DNA from 2 places in the Arthrobacter sp. UNCCL28 genome. Region 1 is predicted to be linked to the other one. Evidence: predicted binding sites of a transcription regulator. Region 1 holds the regulator's gene; the other holds the start of a gene.
The links. Region 1 encodes LexA, which represses DNA repair genes until DNA is damaged. Its sites were predicted from a motif close to TCGAACANNTGTTCGA; they were not measured.
Positions count from the first base shown of each region.

Region 2: a site for LexA is predicted at 2,778-2,793, ahead of BLQ01_RS06765 (LexA family protein). Genes of this name have one in related genera too.

Region 1 is NZ_FMWE01000002.1:229,995-235,014, reverse strand. Features, by position in the region: gene hflX (GTPase HflX) at 1-18, shown strand, start outside; gene BLQ01_RS05725 (ATP-dependent DNA helicase) at 11-2,071, shown strand; gene lexA (transcriptional repressor LexA) at 2,068-2,811, opposite strand; gene BLQ01_RS05715 (LysM peptidoglycan-binding domain-containing protein) at 3,171-3,530, shown strand; gene BLQ01_RS05710 (histidinol-phosphate transaminase) at 3,608-4,726, shown strand; gene hisB (imidazoleglycerol-phosphate dehydratase HisB) at 4,773-5,020, shown strand, end outside.
Region 2 is NZ_FMWE01000002.1:476,480-481,499, reverse strand. Features, by position in the region: gene BLQ01_RS06785 (GMC oxidoreductase) at 1-1,379, opposite strand, end outside; gene BLQ01_RS06780 (hypothetical protein) at 1,528-1,959, opposite strand; gene BLQ01_RS06775 (hypothetical protein) at 2,108-2,539, opposite strand; gene BLQ01_RS06765 (LexA family protein) at 2,807-3,238, shown strand; gene BLQ01_RS06760 (hypothetical protein) at 3,364-3,651, shown strand; gene BLQ01_RS06755 (alpha/beta hydrolase family protein) at 3,671-5,020, opposite strand, start outside.

The sequences.
Region 1 (5,020 bases):
TTCGTTACTAATGGTTGAGAAGGTGGCGGCGGACGCCGCTGAGTCATTGGGGGAGAAAACCACCCTCGAGTTGTTGGACCGGGCTGTTGCCGGCATGGGTGGTCAGAGCCGTGCCGGCCAGCACGAGATGGCCAAACACGTTGCCAGGGCCATTGAAACCGGGGAACACCTGCTGGTCCAGGCGGGAACGGGCACAGGTAAGTCGTTGGCGTACCTGATCCCGTTGATCGCGCATTCAATGGACAGCGCCAAACCGACTCTGGTGTCCACCGCCACCTTGGCACTCCAAACCCAGATTGTGGGCCGTGACCTGCCGCGGCTGCTGGAGAACATTACCCCCGCCCTTGAGCGGCCCGTCAAGGTGGCATTGGTCAAGGGCAGGGCCAACTACGTCTGCCGGCAAAAACTTGAAGGCGGGTTTCCCAGTGAGGAGCCTTCCGAAGGGCAGCTCTTCTCTTTGGGCGAGGACACCAGCGTCCCGCACTTTGCTGCATCCATGGGTGGGCCGCAATCCCAGTTGGGCAAGGAAGTGGTCCGGCTCCGGGAATGGGCGGAGAAGACCGCTACAGGCGATCGTGACGAGCTTATGCCGGGCGTCACGGACCGTGCCTGGAGACAGGTCTCTGTCACCTCCATGGAGTGCCTCGGCGCGCAGAAGTGTCCGCTGGCCGAAGAGTGCTTCAGCGAGCTGGCGCGCTCACGGGCCGGTGAGGCCGACGTCGTGGTTACCAACCACGCCATGCTGGCCGTCAGCGCCTTTGAGGGGCTCGCTGTGCTGCCTGAGTATGACGTCGTGGTGGTTGACGAGGCGCACGAACTGCAGGACCGCGTCACCGGCGCGGTCTCCGGCCAGCTGTCCGTGGCGATGGTCCACGCAGCGGCGTCAAGTGCCCGCAAGCACACCGCCATCACGGTGGACGCGCTCAATGCCGCGGCCGATCGCCTGGACATGGCCATAGCGGGCGTTCCCAATGGACTTCTGCCCAGCGGACTCAACGACGAACAGCTCGATTGCCTGGATCAGTTGCGGGAGGCCACGCGCGCGGCATTGTCGGATTCGAAGACCGACTCTTCAAACGCGGTCGACGGCGGCCGGCAACTGGCCCGCTCAAGGCTCATGCTCATCCTGGAGCTGTGTGAGCGCATGCTGGCCGCCAAGGAGAACCGGGAAGTCGTATGGTTCTCGCGGAACAGCACCTTTGACCCCAGCCAGGGGTACTCCCAACCCGACGAGACCGCCCCTGCGCTTATCAACATCGCTCCGTTGAGCGTTGCAGGCAGGTTGAGGGAAGGCTTGTTTGCGGGCCACACGGTGGTGCTCACCTCCGCGACCCTGGCCATCGGTTCGGCTTTTGAGCCGGCAGCCGGAGGCCTGGGGTTGATCGGCGATGGTGCACCGAGCTGGACGGGGATCGACGTCGGATCACCCTTCGACTACCCCAAACAAGGGGTGTTGTACGTGGCCAAGCACCTGCCCAAGCCAGGCCGCGGAACCTCACCTGATGCCCTGGATGAGTTGGAAGACCTCATCCGTGCCTCCGGCGGGGGAGCGTTGTGCCTTTTCTCCTCGCGACGTGCCGCCGAGGAAGCTGCCGATGCCATGCGGCTCCGACTTGATGTCAATATCCTCTGCCAGGGCGAATCCACCATGGCAGCCTTGGTCAAGCAGTTTGCCGATGAACCCGATACCTGCCTCTTCGGCACGATGTCCTTGTGGCAGGGCGTGGATGTCCCGGGTGGTTCATGCCGCCTGGTGGTCATTGACCGCATTCCCTTCCCGCGGCCCGATGACCCCCTGATGACTGCCCGCTCACGCGCTGTGGCGCAGTCCGGCGGCAACGGTTTCATGGCCGTGTCAGCTACTCATGCCGCTATCCGCCTGGCTCAAGGAGCAGGCCGGCTTATCCGGTCCACCGGCGACAAAGGGGTTGTGGCTGTCCTGGACTCCAGGCTCTCGACGGAGCGCTACGGAGGCTTCCTCCGGGCTGCACTGCCGCCCTTCTGGGCTACGACGGACCGCGCAGTGGTTCGGGGCGTGCTGGAGCGTTTGGGCTCCGCCAAGGCCTCCTAGAGGGAGCGCAGGACCGATACGACCTTGCCCATGATGGTGGCTTGGTCGCCCAAAATGGGTTCGTACTGGGTGTTTTGGGGAAGAAGCCACGTATGGCCATCGCGCTGGCGGAAGGTTTTGACGGTTGCTTCGTCGTCCAGCAGGGCGGCGACGATGTCTCCATTAATGGCGTCGTTCTGCCGGCGGACCACAACCCAGTCGCCGTCGCAGATAGCAGCGTCGATCATCGAATCGCCGGCCACCTTCAGCATGAACAGCTCGCCATGCCCGACGAGCTGCCGGGGCAGGGGAAGCACGTCCTCCACAGTCTGGTCAGCCAAAATGGGGCCGCCGGCAGCAATGCGGCCAACCAAGGGCACCATGGCAGTATCGCTGGCGCTGGCAAGCTCCGTCACGGCAAAGCCACCCGTGCTGCGCAGAGTTGCCGGCGCTTCCACTCCCGGGATGGGTCCGCCATCGAGGGTAAGGGGCATCAGGACTTCCATGGCCCTGGGACGTTTGGGATCGCGGCGGAGATAACCAAGTTTTTCCAGCTGGGAGAGCTGGTGAGTCACGCTCGACAGGCTCGCGAGCCCTACAGTGTCACCGATCTCGCGCATGCTGGGCGGATACCCGTTGTCGTTGACTGATCGCTGGATGGTTTCCAGGATCTTCTTCTGCCGGACGGTCAGGCTTTTGGGACTCTTTTGAGGCTGCTGGCTCCGCAGGGGTGCCCCGCCGCCGGTGGCTTTCGCTGCCATGTTCGCCAATGCCTTTCATTCCGCCCGGAGTGTGCCCGGGGACGAAAGGGTCTGCCAAAAATGTCAGACCCTCCTGTTCCACTGAAACAGTGCTGTTTCTTCACTCAAACGTAGGGCAGCCACAGGCGTTTATCAAACATTTGTTCTAGCGAGTCTCGACACCGTTCGTTGATAAGTGCTAAAAATGTCATAGCAAGGTTCGAATATGTGTTCTATAAACCTGCTGTTGAGGCCCGATGTTCGAACGATGTGTTCGAACGAAGTGTTCGGACAAGCCGTGACACGCAGGGGAACACCAAAGAATTGGCAGCCATGTACCGGGATCCGGCGCACGGCAATAGCTCAGAAGGGCTCAGCTCATGTCCGCAATCACTACGTTCGCTGATTTCCGTACCACCCAGGCGCCGACGCGCCTGCGTCTGACCCGACGGGGACGGATCGTCTTCTTCGGCATCCCTGCGATGCTGCTGGTGGCTGCGCTGCTGAGCCTTGCTGGTTTCATCACCTCTCCTGCAAAGGCATCTGATTCGCAGGCGCAGCTTCGGCCACCTGTTGCGGTAACGGTAACGGTCCAGCCGGGTCAGTCACTGTGGGGCATCGCCGGGGCTGCCGCTCCTGAGCGGGATCCGCGCGATGTCATCGCCGAGATCATCCAGTTGAACGACCTCCGCGGTGGCCGCATCCAGCCTGGCCAGCAGCTGTTTGTACCCGCCAGCTAGCGAATTCCGTCCCGGCACCCGCCGGGGTTCGGCGTCACAGTTAGTGGCCAGTCCACCCAGCCCCTTAAACTGGGGTGGTGAGTGACCAGCTTGAGCGACTTGACCGACTACCCCTCCGGACCAACCTGCGTGGACTGAGCCCCTATGGCGCGCCGCAGCTTGATGTTCCCATTTTGCTCAACGTCAACGAAAACACCCATGGAGTCCCTGCGGATGTTCAGGCGGCCATCACGGAAGCTGTAGCTGCTGCCGCCACCGGGCTCAACCGCTACCCGGACAGGGAGTTCACTGAACTCCGGGAATCGTTGGCCGAATACCTTGGCCACGGTCTCACTCCCGGCAACATCTGGGCAGCCAACGGTTCCAATGAGGTGTTGCAGCAGATCCTCCAGGCATTTGGCGGACCTGGCCGGAAGGCGCTGGGATTCCCGCCCACATACTCCATGTACCCGTTGCTGGCCAGCGGCACGGATACAGAGTACGTCCAGGGGGTCCGGGCCGAGGACTATGGGCTCGATGCAGCTTCGGCTGCCGCCCAGGTCCGTGAAACAGGAGCCAACATTGTGTTCCTCTGCTCTCCCAACAATCCAACCGGCACAGGGCTGGGCCTTGATGTCGTTGAGGCTGTTTACGACGCCGGCGAAGCCAGCCGGGCCATAGTGATTGTTGATGAGGCGTACCACGAGTTCGCGCACGACAATACGCCGAGCGCACTGACCCTGCTGCCTGGACGCGAGCGTTTGATCGTTTCCCGCACCATGAGCAAGGCGTTTGCCCTTGCGGGTGCCCGGCTGGGTTACATGGCCGCGGCGCCGGAGGTCACGGATGCCATCAGGTTGGTCCGCCTCCCGTACCACCTCTCGGCTGTCACGCAGGCGACCGCCCTCGCCGCGCTCAATCACCGCGAAGCCCTCATGGCCGACGTCGAGGACATTAAGATCCAACGCGACCGGATTGTGACCGAACTCCTGCGCATGGGCTTGAAGCCTGCGGCCTCGGACTCCAACTACGTTTTCTTCGGTGGGCTCGAGAACCCGCATGCGATCTGGCAGGGCCTGCTTGATGCGGGGGTCCTGATCCGCGACGTCGGCATTCCCGGCCACTTGCGGGTTACGGCCGGAACAGAGCCGGAAACCACGGCGTTCCTCCAGGCGCTGGAAGCGCTGTTGGACGGGCAGGCGTCACAGCCCGCCTAAACTTGTATGTTGAACCCATCCACTCTTCGTGTATAAGGACATCCCAATGAGCGAAACCGGCGCCACGCCGTCCGCTGCCCGCACCGCGCGCATGGAGCGCACCACCAGCGAATCCTCAGTCTTGGTGGAGATCAACCTGGATGGGACCGGTGTCTCGGACATCAGCACCTCCGTGCCGTTTTATGACCACATGCTCACGGCACTGTGCAAGCACTCGCTGATTGACATGACCGTCAAAGCCACCGGCGATACCCACATCGATGCCCACCACACGGTGGAAGATGTGGCCATCAC
Region 2 (5,020 bases), 250 kb from region 1:
AGCATGGGCACCGAACTGGAGGACAAACGGCCATCGCCCACCGCTGCGGCGAGGTCGGCGGAGACGTTGGACCGGCCGGCGTCGAACAGCCTGTCCTTGAAGAGCTGCCCGGCCACTTTGGCGGTCCGTTTGATGGTGGTGCCCAGTTGCGCTGTCTCGATGAGCCAGTTCATGAAGGCCGGATACCCCGCGTCCTCCACGTAATAACCGCGGCCATCGCCGTCGTCGTCGTGTGAATCCGGGACCCTGATGGCTGTGGTGATCACCGGGCCCCGGCTGCCGGCCAGATTCCGGACGCCGGGCCGTGAGCCGTTGGCCGGGGGCGTCTTCGCACCCATGATGAACGTCAGGAGGTCGCCGTTGCCGCTGAAACGGGTGCCAAGGGCGTCGCTCAGCGCAGGGAGGGAACCGCGGTTTCGGAGCAGGAGGAAGTTGGTGCCGAATGTGCCGGCACCGAGCATGAGCCGGCGGCAATGGATGATGCGTTCGGTGAGAAGTTCGCCGTGATGATCCGGATGATGCACCACATAGCGGACCTCGTATCCGCCACCCGGCGACCCGGGGTTCAAGGGCCGGATGCCACGGACGTCATGGAACGTTCTGACATCGGCTCCCTTGAAGGCGGCCGCTGAGATGTAGTTGTGGTCCAGGGTGTTCTTGGCGCCGGCATTGCACCCGATGTCGCACTCACCGCTGAGCGTGCAGGTGGTGCGCACCGTGGCAGGACCGTGGATACTGCCGTAGCCGGGCAGCGGCAGTGCATGGTTGGTTCGCGGTTCGGTCCCTGGTGCTGCCGAGAACGTGACGGCTATGGGAGGCCTGGTGATGGACAGTCCCAGGTTCGCGGCCGACTTCTCCATGGCCAGGGTCTTCGCGGTGTCCATGTACGGGTAGGGGACGGGCTGGAGCATGGCTTCGGCGGCGTCGTAATGGGGATCGAGGTCTGCCCGGGTGAAGGGCCAGTTCTCATATCCGCCGCCGGGGATGGGGGATTCGTTGACGAACCACTTTTCGTCCTTGCGCAAGAGGACATTGGCGTAGATCAGTGAGCCACCGCCCAACCCGCTGGACACCAGCCCCTCAGTGCCGCGGAACGTCCAGGCATCAAAAAGTCCATACAAGCCCCGGTCCGGATCCCAGAAGTTCCGCCCCATCTCCGACGGCGAACGCGCGAAACTGCCGGGCGGGTACGGTTTGCCGCGTTCCATGAGCACAACGGACTGCCCGGCCTCGGCCAGTCGAAGCGCCGCCACGGAACCTCCAAAGCCGGAGCCCACCACCACGGCGTCGACCTTTTCGATGCCATCGCGGCGGCGTGCCTGATCAGAAGCGGGCTCAGGTCCCGCAGCCCCACTGTTCCCGGTCCCCAGACGACCCATGGCCGTTCCTCTTAGAGGAAAGCTGACTACATAGCTGCAGCTGACGGCGCCGGGCGTGGCCGGGCGATGCCTCCGCGGACTATGGGGCTTATGTTCCCACCGGGCAGGGGATCTGTAAATGAGGTGGAGACAGTGGATTCAGCGCGCGCTAGGCAATGCGGGTATAGATCATGTCAAAGTCGTGTTCCAGCGGCCCGCCGGGGTAGGTCCCGCGTTCCAACCGGGCAGTAATGGTGTTGCCGTCCTTGGAGAAGTGGCCAACGAAGCGTTGCGGCCAGTCGGGCCCATCCCTGAACAGGGTCCACACGCCGTCCTTGAGCGTCATGTCGTAGATCCTGGCCACGCCCCGGGAGTCAAAGTAATGCTGTTGGAAGGCTCCATCCGAGCCTGTGGCTCCAATGACGCTGACCGCATTGGGGTACTCCGGCCGCTGGACCGTGGAACGCTGGATGAGGAAGCCTCCGCTTTCCAACCATTCGAAGGCGGTCCGGCCGGGCACATCCTTGCCCGGAACTGATGTTTCCCACTCGCCGAGGAGGATGTTCAAGTGCTCCAACGTAGGTTTGGGATCCCGTGCCATGGCCGCCCTCTTTTCGGGTGTTCGCGTTGCTGAACAGCTTCAGGGTATGACTCGTCCCGTTCCGCCGTACAGACCTCCGCGGAGACCGCCCGGGCTTGGTGCAGGTGGTGCCGTGCAGCGCTGTTCCGGGCTTGGCGCCATGGCGGCATCAGGGCTGGCGGGTGACCCTGCGCGTCTCACGGAACTCCGCGGGCACCGTGACAGCGCCCTTAGGAACAGCGACGGTAATGCCCCTCTTCGTCACGCTTGTGACGTTCTGACCCCATTGCTTTGCGTACTCGACGACGGGCCTCGCCGCAGCCCGGTTGCGGACGATTGCTGCGAGCACGACGGTGAGGAACGCAAGGGTCATCAGACCCGGCACCACGATGACGACCACTTGGTTGATAAGACCGGTCAGGAACAGCGCGGGGCCGAGGAACCACAGCGCCACGGTGGAGAACATCAAGACGAGAACCAGTTTCTCAGAGCGTGCGTGGACGGCCTGTGCGTGTGCCAGCTCATCCGGGTAGCGTTCCTTGAAAATACGGGTGACATCGGCGCTGAGTGCATCAGCTACGTCCTTGCTCCGGGCGGTCATGGCTCTCCAATTCGCGATGCACAGCGCGACTGGGGACAACGTCGCGGCGTTGAACCCTGCAGTCGAAGACGGTGGTTTGTTGAGTCTCCTGCCTAGCCTCCGTTGGCTTGACATTCCCTAAAGTACCGGTCTTTTGCCAGGACGCGTAAACGGCCGCAACCCCCATTCCGCCGGCCTCCTGCGCCGCGGAAACCAAGGGGGTGACCACAATGTCCGTCATCCGCTGTACACTCAAGTATCGAACATATATTCGAATAAAGGTGTGTTGTGGGCGTGATAGTCGGCCCCCGCGTGATAGATGCGGGCTTTTCCCTGATGTCAGTATTGCTGGCACCTCTCCCGGTGGCGGCCGGTTATCCCTCGCCGGCGCAGGACTATTTTGATGGCCGGATCGATCTCAACGAGCACCTCATCAAGGACGTCACCAGCACCTTCGTGGTCCGGGTGACAGGGCAGTCCATGGAAGGTGCAGGGATCAGTGATGGTGACGAGCTGATCGTCAACCGGGCACTGGAGCCCAGGGATGGGTCCGTCGTCGTGGCTGTCCTCGACGGGGAACTGACCATCAAACGGCTCCGCGTCACGCCCTCGGGAGTGATCCTCCAGGCCGACAATCCCAAGTACCCGGACATCCGCGTGCCGGCCCTTTCTGAACTCACCATCTGGGGAGTTGCCACCACATGCCTGCACCACATTTGAGCCCGCCCCGTTCGCAAGGGCCCGTTCCCAGTGAACTCTGGGAACGGATGGGCGCCGAATTCGGCTTGCCGGATCTGGAAAGGGTCCGTCATCGGCTCGCGAAGCTACATGAGGATCCCGAACCTGTGATGCAACAACTGGTGCGCGTGTTTTCCGCAGATGGCACGTACTGTCCCGGTTTCCAATTCCGCGAAGACTTGTCCTTGCACCCCGTGGTGCTGTGCCTGTTTGCGCGTGCCATGGAACTGAGGATTCCGCACAATTACTTTTCGGCCTGGATGGTCACCGGCTGCCCAGGACTGCGGGATACCAGGCCCGTGGACCTGTTGGACCGGCTGGCGCCTGCTGTCCTCGTCTCTGCCTTGGAGCGCTCCTTCGGACAAGGAGAACGGGATGGTCGCACTGCAGGGTAACGAAGGCCGGGGTTGCGGGTCAGTCCGTCGGGGTTTTTGTCAGGACGTCAACCACCGCGGCCCAGCGTCTTTCAGCATCAGCGGACGCGGCAGGGTAATGGTTGCCCGGGACCGCTACCGCGGTCCACGCCTGACCGGTTTTCTGAGCTGCGAGCATTGCCTCTTGTGTGGACGCCGGCAGGACCACTTCGTCACTGTCCGGGGCAATAACAACCACGGGCGCTGCGCAGGTCGGTGCGTGTGCTTCGCCGTCCCTTGCAGCTGCCGAAGGGAAAACGAAGCGGGTCTGTGCCCACCTGCGAAACTCCGGATCGTCCCCGTGGAGCTGAATGTGCTGCTGCAGGTCAAGGATGGGGGACAGGGCAACCACGAGCCTAGCTTGGATGTGTGCTGCGAGTCGAAGCCCTATCCAAGCACCAAAGCTAACGCCGAGGATGGATACTGCTGAGGTGGGGCGGCTCTTCAGGATCTCGGCAACCGCTTCTGCGGAAGTTTGAACCGCTCTGTCCCAGTTCTGCCAGGCAAGCTCCTGAAATGTGCCGCCGAAACCTGTGGAGCCCGGGTAGTTAAGGATCAGTAAATCAAAACCTGCATCGAGGATCCTGCGATAGGTGCCGCCGAATCTGAGATCGTCGAGTTCGTGACTGTCGGGGCCCCCGTGCAGGCACACCAGGAGTTCCTCGGCGCGAGGTTGCCGGCCTTGGACGTAAACGCACGGCAGCCCCGCCGGATTGAGGTGCACAGCCCGCACATCGACCCGCTCAGAAGCTATCCCGGTAAACACGCCTCGGCTGGTCCGCCAGGAAGAACCATGCACAAGGCCGGTGGACCGGATCACCGGATCCTCGTCCGCCCCCATGGCGAATACCTGCGAGGTTGCGGGTTCGGTGGCCGCAAACGCGAAGGATCCATCGTGGGGATCCATATAAAGAAGGCGCTGGCCCCGTGTGGAATGGATGGCGTACGCCGTTATTCGGGTATCGGATGCGGCAAGGGAAATGATGTTCCAGCCGGAAGGGGGGACGATGTCTTGGACGTCTGTTCCGCTCACGAGCGAAAACAAGCTACCAGACTTGTTCGACCGCCTGATCACGGCAAACTCGGAGGTCACCGAAATGACTGATCCCGGTCCCTTGCGGACCGGGACGCCGCGCAGGGTAGTGCTCCACCCTGAATCGGACTCGGCAACCATCGTTCCATCGGTGAGTATGCACCTCGGGACGCCGAAGGTAGCTTCAAATGGCTGCACCCTCCCGGAGCGGATATCCAAATACACCCCTTTCCCGTCCTCGACAAGTGGTTCAAAGACTGCGCAGAGAGTCGCTTCTGCGGCGTCGGGCATCAGGCTGTCCAGACGGTGGGTGCTGTC